One region of the Streptomyces sp. NPDC052701 genome, then DNA from elsewhere that is predicted to be linked to it. Evidence: riboswitches for the same ligand, from Rfam matches in the RefSeq annotation. Region 1 holds a riboswitch; the other holds the start of a gene.
What was found. A riboswitch is a leader RNA that binds a small molecule or an ion and turns the genes downstream of it on or off. The one in region 1 is predicted to bind cyclic di-AMP.

Region 1 (3,800 bases):
GGCGTCCAGGGTCTCGGTCAGGGAGCCGATCTGGTTGACCTTGACCAGCAGGGCGTTGGCGGCGCCCTCCTCGATGCCGCGGGCGAGGCGCTCGGGGTTGGTGACGAACAGGTCGTCGCCGACGAGCTGGACCTTGTCGCCGAGCTGGGCGGTGATGGTCTTCCAGCCCTCCCAGTCGTCCTCGAACAGCGGGTCCTCGATGGAGACCAGCGGGTACGCCTCGACCAGCTCGGCGTAGTACTCGGTCATCTCCGCGGCCGAGCGCTCCTTGCCCTCGAAGACGTACACGCCGTCCTTGTAGAACTCGGAGGCGGCCACGTCCAGCGCCAGGGCGATCTGCTCGCCGGGGGTGTAGCCGGCCTCCTTGATCGCCTCGAGGATGAGGTCGAGGGCCTCGCGGTTGGAGCCGAGGTTCGGGGCGAAGCCGCCCTCGTCGCCGAGGCCGGTGGCCAGGCCCTTGCTCTTCAGGACCTTCTTGAGGGTGTGGTAGACCTCGGCGCCCCAGCGCAGGGCCTCGGAGAAGGACTCCGCGCCGATCGGGGCGATCATGAACTCCTGGATGTCCACGTTGGAGTCGGCGTGCGAGCCGCCGTTCAGGATGTTCATCATCGGCACCGGCAGCAGGTGCGCGTTCGGGCCGCCCAGGTAGCGGAAGAGGGGCAGGTCGCTGGCCTCGGAGGCGGCGTGGGCGACGGCGAGGGAGACGCCGAGGATGGCGTTGGCGCCGAGGGAGCCCTTGTTGTCGGTGGCGTCCAGGTCGAACATGGCCTGGTCGATCAGGCGCTGCTCGGTGGCGTCGTAGCCGACCAGCTCCGGGCCGATCTGCTCGATGACGGCGAGGACGGCCTTCTCCACGCCCTTGCCCAGGTAGCGGTTGGAGTCGCCGTCGCGGAGTTCGATGGCCTCGAAGGCGCCGGTGGAGGCGCCGGACGGGACGGCGGCACGACCCGTGCTGCCGTCGTCGAGGCCGACCTCGACCTCGACCGTGGGGTTGCCTCGGGAGTCCAGGATTTCCCGGGCTACGACGACGTCGATGGACGGCACGAGCATCTCCTTCTTGGATGTGACGCGGGTGAGCAGGACCGCGATGGCTCTGCGAGACGAGCCTAACCGGCTCCGGGTAATCGGCCAGCCGGTCACCCATCTGTCGGACAGAACAGAGGGTAAATTGTTTCCGCTCGGAACAAAAGGGTGTGCCCGTTCCCGCGCACGACTCCGCCCCGGCGCGCACGGGGAACGCGCACCGGGGCGGGGAGTCCGCGGGGACGGGGGCGGGCCCGGGGCCGCGCCTTACTTCAGGTGCAGCTGCTGGCCCGGGTAGATGAGGTTGGCGTCCTCGACGATGTCCTTGTTCAGCTCGAACAGCTTCGCCCAGCCGCCCTCGACGTCGCGCTCCGCGGCGATCGAGCTGAGGGTGTCGCCCTTGACGACCTTGTACTCGCCGTCGCCCTTCTTGACCTTCTTGCCGGTCGGGGTGGTGACGGTCTTCTGGCTCTGCCGGGTCGGCTGGCTCTGCTGAGTCTGCTGGCTCTGGGCCGGGCGCTCGGCGGAGCGGGAGGCCGCCTGCGGCTCGCTCTGACGGGTCTCGGTGGAACCGGCGCCCTGCGAGGAGCCGGCCGCCGCGGAGCCGCCGTCGTACGAGGCGCCGGACAGGTTCTTGCCGCAGACCGGCCAGGCGCCCTTGCCCTGGCCCGCGAGGACCTTCTCGGCGATCTCGATCTGCTGCGCCTTGCTGGCCTTGTCGGCGGTGGCCGCGTACTGCGTGCCGCCGTAAGCGGCCCAGGTGGAGGCGGAGAACTGCAGACCGCCGTAGTAGCCGTTGCCGGTGTTGATGGACCAGTTGCCGCCGGACTCGCACTGGGCGACGGCCTCCCACTCGGAGGCGGTGGCGGCGGAGGCGGTGCCGGCCGCCATCAGCGGGGCGGCGACGGCGGCGCCGGCGACACCCGCCATGGCGATGGCACGGGTGGCCTTGGACGAACGACGGTGCTTGCCCTTGCCGGAAAACAGCATGGATGGATCCCCTCACCGACGCCTGCGAGGTGAGCTGTCGGGTTCGGGCCGGTTGAGTTGCCCGGCCGCGCCCCTTGCGGGACACGGCTTCACCCCTAGCCGGATCCAGCCCCAAGTGCTGGGCCCGGCACTTACCTTGGGTCCCCCGCTCCTGCCTGCGGCGCTTGACGCGACGACTGTTCCCGGACGGCCGCTGGCAGGATTCGGCGTTGCGGCAGCCGGGGCTCGCGGTGGCGAACGGTCACGACCGTAGACACGCGATCCGCGGAATTTCAAAGACGATCAGGGCTTCTGAGATCTATCTCTCACCGCACTTATATGGGACATTCAGCGCGAACCGTGACGTGAACTCCCGCTGTCACTACGCTACTTTTTGCCCGGTTCGACTCCGACCTCAAGGTCCTGACCGGGGACGATCCGGTTCGGGTCCGCGCCGACCACCTTCTCGTTCTCCTCGTACAGCGCCTGCCATCCGCCGCTGAGGTCAAGGGAGTCGGCGATGGACCACAGGCTGTCCCCCTCGCGCACGGTGTACGAGCCGCCCAGCGCGCCGCGCGAGGCACCCTCCCCGCGCGAGGCGTGCCGGCCCGCCGACGCGGCCGCGCGGCCCTCCTCCGCGGTCTCCTGGGCGCTGGGGCCGCGGTGCCGGCCGGAGCCGGTCGTCCCGGTGTCGGCCGGCGCGGAAGAGCCGTCGGTCCGGCCGGAGTCGGCCGGGTCGCCGCCCTCCGGGCCGGCCGTCGGCGAGCCGTCGGGGCGCGGCGAACCGCTGTCGCCGGAGTCCGAGTCGGCGTCAGAACCGGACGGTTTGCCGGACTTTGACTTCTCGTCCGCGCTCTTCGACGGTCCGTCGGACGGGGACGAGGGGGACGGCGAGGGGTCCTCCGCCGAACCGGGGGAACCGGACGCACGGGAGGAGCCGGTGGAGCCGGCCCCCCCGAGCAGTCCGGACGATCCGGATGAACCGGACGAACCGGAGGTTCCCGACGCGTCGTCCGCCACCCCGGTGTCGATGTCGACGGAGGTCGAGTCCTTGTCCAGCCCGGCGGTCAGCCCGCAGGTCCCCCAGGCGCCGACCCCCTGGTCGGCGAGGATTCTCTCGGCGACGGCTATCTGCTGGGAGCGGCTGGCCTGGTCCGCGCTCGCGGCGTAGTCGAGACCGCCGTAGGCCTCCCAGTCCTCCTGGGTCACCTGCAGACCGCCGTAGTAGCCGTTGCCGCTGTTCTGGCTCCAGGCGCCGCCGGTCTCGCACTCGGCGACCCGGTCCCAGGTCGTGCCGTCGGCCGCACTGGCGCCGGAGGCCCCGAGGAGCGGGATCGCGATGGCGGAGCCGGTCACTCCGGCCGCGACGAGGAGAGCCGGAGCCTGGCGAGGGCGGCGGTGACGACCGTTCCCGGAGAGCATGGGGAGACCTTTCCCAAGACAGCAGTGACCGGCGTGGCGGGTCGAGCAGGCACGCCACGCTGATGGGTGAACGTATAGGCATACGATCACTTGTCACAAGTTCATGCCGTGCAGATCACATGGAGATCACAGAGATGAACGTGTGACACGTTTGCGCTGGTACGGCGGGTATGGGAGGGGCCGCCCTCCGGCCGGACGGCGGGAGTCCGGCGACAGGGCCTAGCGCGGCGGGGTGAACTCCACCGGCAGGGTGCGCAGTCCGCGCATGATGAGCCCGCCGCGCCAGCGCAACTCGGCCGGGTCCACGGCCAGGCGCAGGTCCGGCAGCCGGGTGAGGAGCGTGGCGAGCGCGGTCTGGCCCTCCAGGCGGGCGAGCGGGGCGCCCA
Region 2 (3,800 bases), on a different contig from region 1:
GGCGTGGTTGGTGTCCTGGTACTCGTCGACCAGGACGTGGCGGAAGCGGCGGCGGTAGTGCTCGGCGACGTCCGGGAACGCGCGCAGCAGGTTGACCGTCGTCATGATCAGGTCGTCGAAGTCGAGGGCGTTCGCCTCGCGCAGCCGCGACTGGTAGAGGGCGTAGGCCTGGGCGAGGGTCTTCTCGAAGCCGTCGGAGGCCTGGGCGGCGAAGTCCTCCTCGTCGATCAGCTCGTTCTTCAGGTTGCTGATCTTGGCGCTGAACGACTTCGGCGGGAACCGCTTGGGATCGAGGTCCAGGTCGCGGCAGACCAGGGCCATCAGGCGCTTGGAGTCGGCGGCGTCGTAGATCGAGAACGACGAGGTGAAGCCGAGCCTCCTGGACTCGCGGCGCAGGATGCGCACGCACGCGCTGTGGAAGGTCATCACCCACATCGCGTTCGCGCGCGGGCCGACGAGCTGCTCGACGCGCTCCTTCATCTCGCCGGCGGCCTTGTTGGTGAAGGTGATCGCGAGGATCTGGCCCGGGTGGACGCCCCGCTCCGCCAGCAGGTGGGCGATGCGGTGGGTGAGCACACGGGTCTTGCCGGAGCCGGCGCCGGCCACGATGAGCAGCGGGGAGCCGGAGTGCACCACGGCGGCGCGCTGGTTGTCGTTCAGCCCCTGCAGGAGCGCGGCGGGGTCCACCACCGGGCGCGCGGCGCCGTCGCGGTAGTAGGGGTCCCGGTCCGGCGGCACGTCGAACTTCCCGCCGAACAGATCGTCCGGAATCGGCTCCGGTACGTGATCGTCGTCGGGCGGCGGGGGTTCCTCCGCGTGGCCGTGCGGGGCCTGGAGGTCCGCCAGGAAGCTGTCGTCAAAGAGGCTGCTCATCGCTCTCCGAGTCTAGGGCGCTCCACCGACAGCCGCTGCCGCCCCGGGAACATCGCCGGCTCCGGGCCGCCGACGGCCCCGGAAGCCCGCACTCCCCCGGGCCCGCACTCCCGACGGTTCCTCACCCTGCATCACCGCCCTGTCACGGTGAGCGACCTCCCGAGGAAGGTCACGAAAATGTATCGGGCATATCACCCATCAACCTTCACAAGGACGACACGAGTTGGCTACCGTGCGGGCGGGCCGTACGACCCCCACCGGCGAACGACGCCGGGCCGCGCGGCCTCCGCCGAGTCCGGTGTGCCGTCGCGGCAGCCGGAGCCGGGGACCCAACCGAGACCTTGGGGTGAATCGGCCCGCCTTCCCCGCGGGAAACGGCCGTAGGGCAACCCTTCCGAAGCACGTCCGCCCGAACCCGACAGCTAACCCGGTAGGCGGAACGTGGAAGGAGTCGCCTCCCTTGGCGTCGCAGCACCGCAAGCCGCGCCCGGCGGGTTCACGCGTGACCGGTATGCGCACCCCCGCCCTCGCCACCGCCGCCCTCACCTCCGTGGCCCTGCTCTCCCAGACGGCCGACGCCGCTCCCTCGGCCGACGACAGGCCGAGCCTGGAGGAAATCGAGAAGAAGGTCGACGACCTCTACCGGCAGGCCGAGTCGGCGACCGAGAAGTACAACGCGGTCAAGGAGAGGACCGCGAAGCAGCGCAAGCGCGTCGACACCCTCCTGGACGACGTGGCCGAGCGCACCCAGAAGCTCAACGAGGCGCGGGGGGAGCTGAGTTCCTTCGCCGCCGCCCAGTACCGGACCGGCGCCGCCGCCCCGGACACCGCGACGTTCCTGCTGGCGGACTCGCCGCAGGACTACTTCGACCGGACCCAGCTGATGGACCGGCTCACCGGCCGTCAGAAGGAGGCGGTCGACGACTACGTCACGCAGCAGTCCGAGACGATGAGGAAGCGCCAGGAGGCAACCCGGAGCCTCGAGACGCTCACCGAGTCGCAGGGCGACCTGAGGACGGCCAAGGCCACCGTCCAGCGGAAGCTCGCCGACGCGCGCGAGCTGCTGTCGCGGCTGACCGCCGAGGAGCGGGCGCGGCTGGCGGCGATCGAGGAGCGCGAGCAGGAGGAGGCCGCCCGCAAGGCCGCCGAACTCGCCCGCCGGCAGGCGGAGCAGCGGGCCCGGGAGGACGCCCGGCAGCAGGAGGACGGCACCTCCGGCACCTCCGACACGTCCCCGGCCCCGGCGCCGGCCCCGGTTTCCCCCTCGGCCGGCTCCTCGTACGCCACCAAGGCCGGGAAGGCCGTCGCGTTCGCCCGCGCCCAGATCGGCAAGCCGTACGTGTGGGGCGCCACCGGCCCCGGCTCCTACGACTGCTCGGGCCTCACCCAGGCCGCCTGGAAGGCCGCGGGCGTCGACCTCCCGCGCACCACCTACGACCAGGTCGACGCCGGCACCACGGTGCCCCTCGCGCAGGCCCGGCCGGGCGACCTGGTCTTCTTCTACGACGGCGTCACCCACGTCGGGCTCTACGTCGGCAACGGGATGATGATCCACGCCCCGAAGCCCGGCACGTACGTCCGTGAGGAGTCGGTCTACTACGACGGCGAGTCGTCGATCCACAGCGTGGTGCGCCCCGCCTGAGCCCGCGGGGCGGCAGCGGCGACGGCGGGGCGACGAGGGTCCGGGCGCGGTCGGGCGTCACGCCCGCGGCGCCGGGAAGCTCAGGTCCACAGCACGGCGATGAAGACGTTCGCCGTGGTCAGCAGGCCGACCAGGCCGAACAGGCCCTTGTCGGCCTGCTCGTCGTCCCGCTTCACGTACACGAGCCCGAGGATCACGACCAGCAGCGCCAGTTTCACACCGATCTTGATGTTGTCGACGGGCTGGTCGTCGGCCTGGTTGAGGCCGACCAGGATCGCTCCGGTGACCAGCATCGTCAGCGCGCCGTGCAGCATCGCGGGGCTGAAACGGGCGGTGCCCCGGCCCATGGCCTTCATCTGGGTGAGGAAGCCGCCGAGGAGGGCGGCGATGCCGATGATGTGCAGGCCGACGAAGAGGTGGATGAGTACGTCCATGGGGCCGGAGCCTAATCACGGGCCCAGGGCCGTCCGACACCGGCCCGATGCCTCCCGGCACCCGCACATATGGGGCCATAGCACTCCACCGTCCCGGTATGCCCCGGATTCCCGCACATCGGTCATCGCACTGGGTGAAGGCGACGGCGGCGGGACGGGATCACGGTCGCACACGGTCACCTTCCGGTCTCCTCGGGGCAGTTCCGCGCAACCCGTCACCGGCCGGCGGGGGGAGGCCTAGCGTCCTTCGGCGGGTGCCCGGCTCCCCACCGCCGCCCGGGCCAGGGGCGGCAGCCGGACACCACCGCCGAGAAGGTGCGGCGGCGGCCCGCTCCCCCTGTGCGGGCCGCCGGGCGCGCGAGGCAGCCCGGCGACGGCCGTCCGTCCCGGCTGCCGTGCGCCGCACCGGGCGGTCACCGGAAAGGACGTGGAGCCAGGTGGCAGCGCACCGCAGATCCGGGCGGTCGTCGGCGGCCGGCAGGTCGGCCCGCACGGTCGCCACGATCGCCCTGGCGGGCGCGGCGACCGCGACGGGCTTCGACGGGGCCGGGCAGGCCGCGCCGACGCCGGGGCAGGTCGAGTCCCGGGTGGGCGCGCTGTACCGGGAGGCGGAGGTCGCCACCGAGAAGTACAACGGCGCGCAGGAGAGGGCACAAGCGGCCCGGCAGCGGCTGAAGAGGCTGCAGGACGAGGCGGCCCGCGGGCAGGAACGGCTCGGCTCCGCCCGGGAGGAACTCGGTTCGCTGGCCACGGCGCAGTACCGCGGCGGCGGCCTCGACCCCGCGCTGCAGCTCGCCCTGTCCGACGACCCGGACCGGTACCTGGACGGCGTCGAGTTCGCCGAGCGGGCG

Region 2: another riboswitch for cyclic di-AMP. It lies ahead of AB0L29_RS19670 (NlpC/P60 family protein); the one in region 1 lies ahead of AB0L29_RS04940 (transglycosylase family protein).

What each region holds. Positions count from the first base shown of each region.
Region 1 covers NZ_JBFATO010000002.1:408,928-412,727, reverse strand. The annotation lists gene eno (phosphopyruvate hydratase) at 1-1,044, opposite strand, end outside; gene AB0L29_RS04940 (transglycosylase family protein) at 1,291-2,013, opposite strand; cyclic di-AMP (ydaO/yuaA leader) riboswitch at 2,018-2,186, opposite strand; gene AB0L29_RS04935 (transglycosylase family protein) at 2,380-3,414, opposite strand; gene AB0L29_RS04930 (cytochrome P450) at 3,634-3,800, opposite strand, start outside.
Region 2 covers NZ_JBFATO010000016.1:39,338-43,137, reverse strand. The annotation lists gene pcrA (DNA helicase PcrA) at 1-873, opposite strand, end outside; cyclic di-AMP (ydaO/yuaA leader) riboswitch at 1,151-1,326, shown strand; gene AB0L29_RS19670 (NlpC/P60 family protein) at 1,385-2,515, shown strand; gene AB0L29_RS19665 (hypothetical protein) at 2,596-2,949, opposite strand; gene AB0L29_RS19660 (NlpC/P60 family protein) at 3,387-3,800, shown strand, end outside.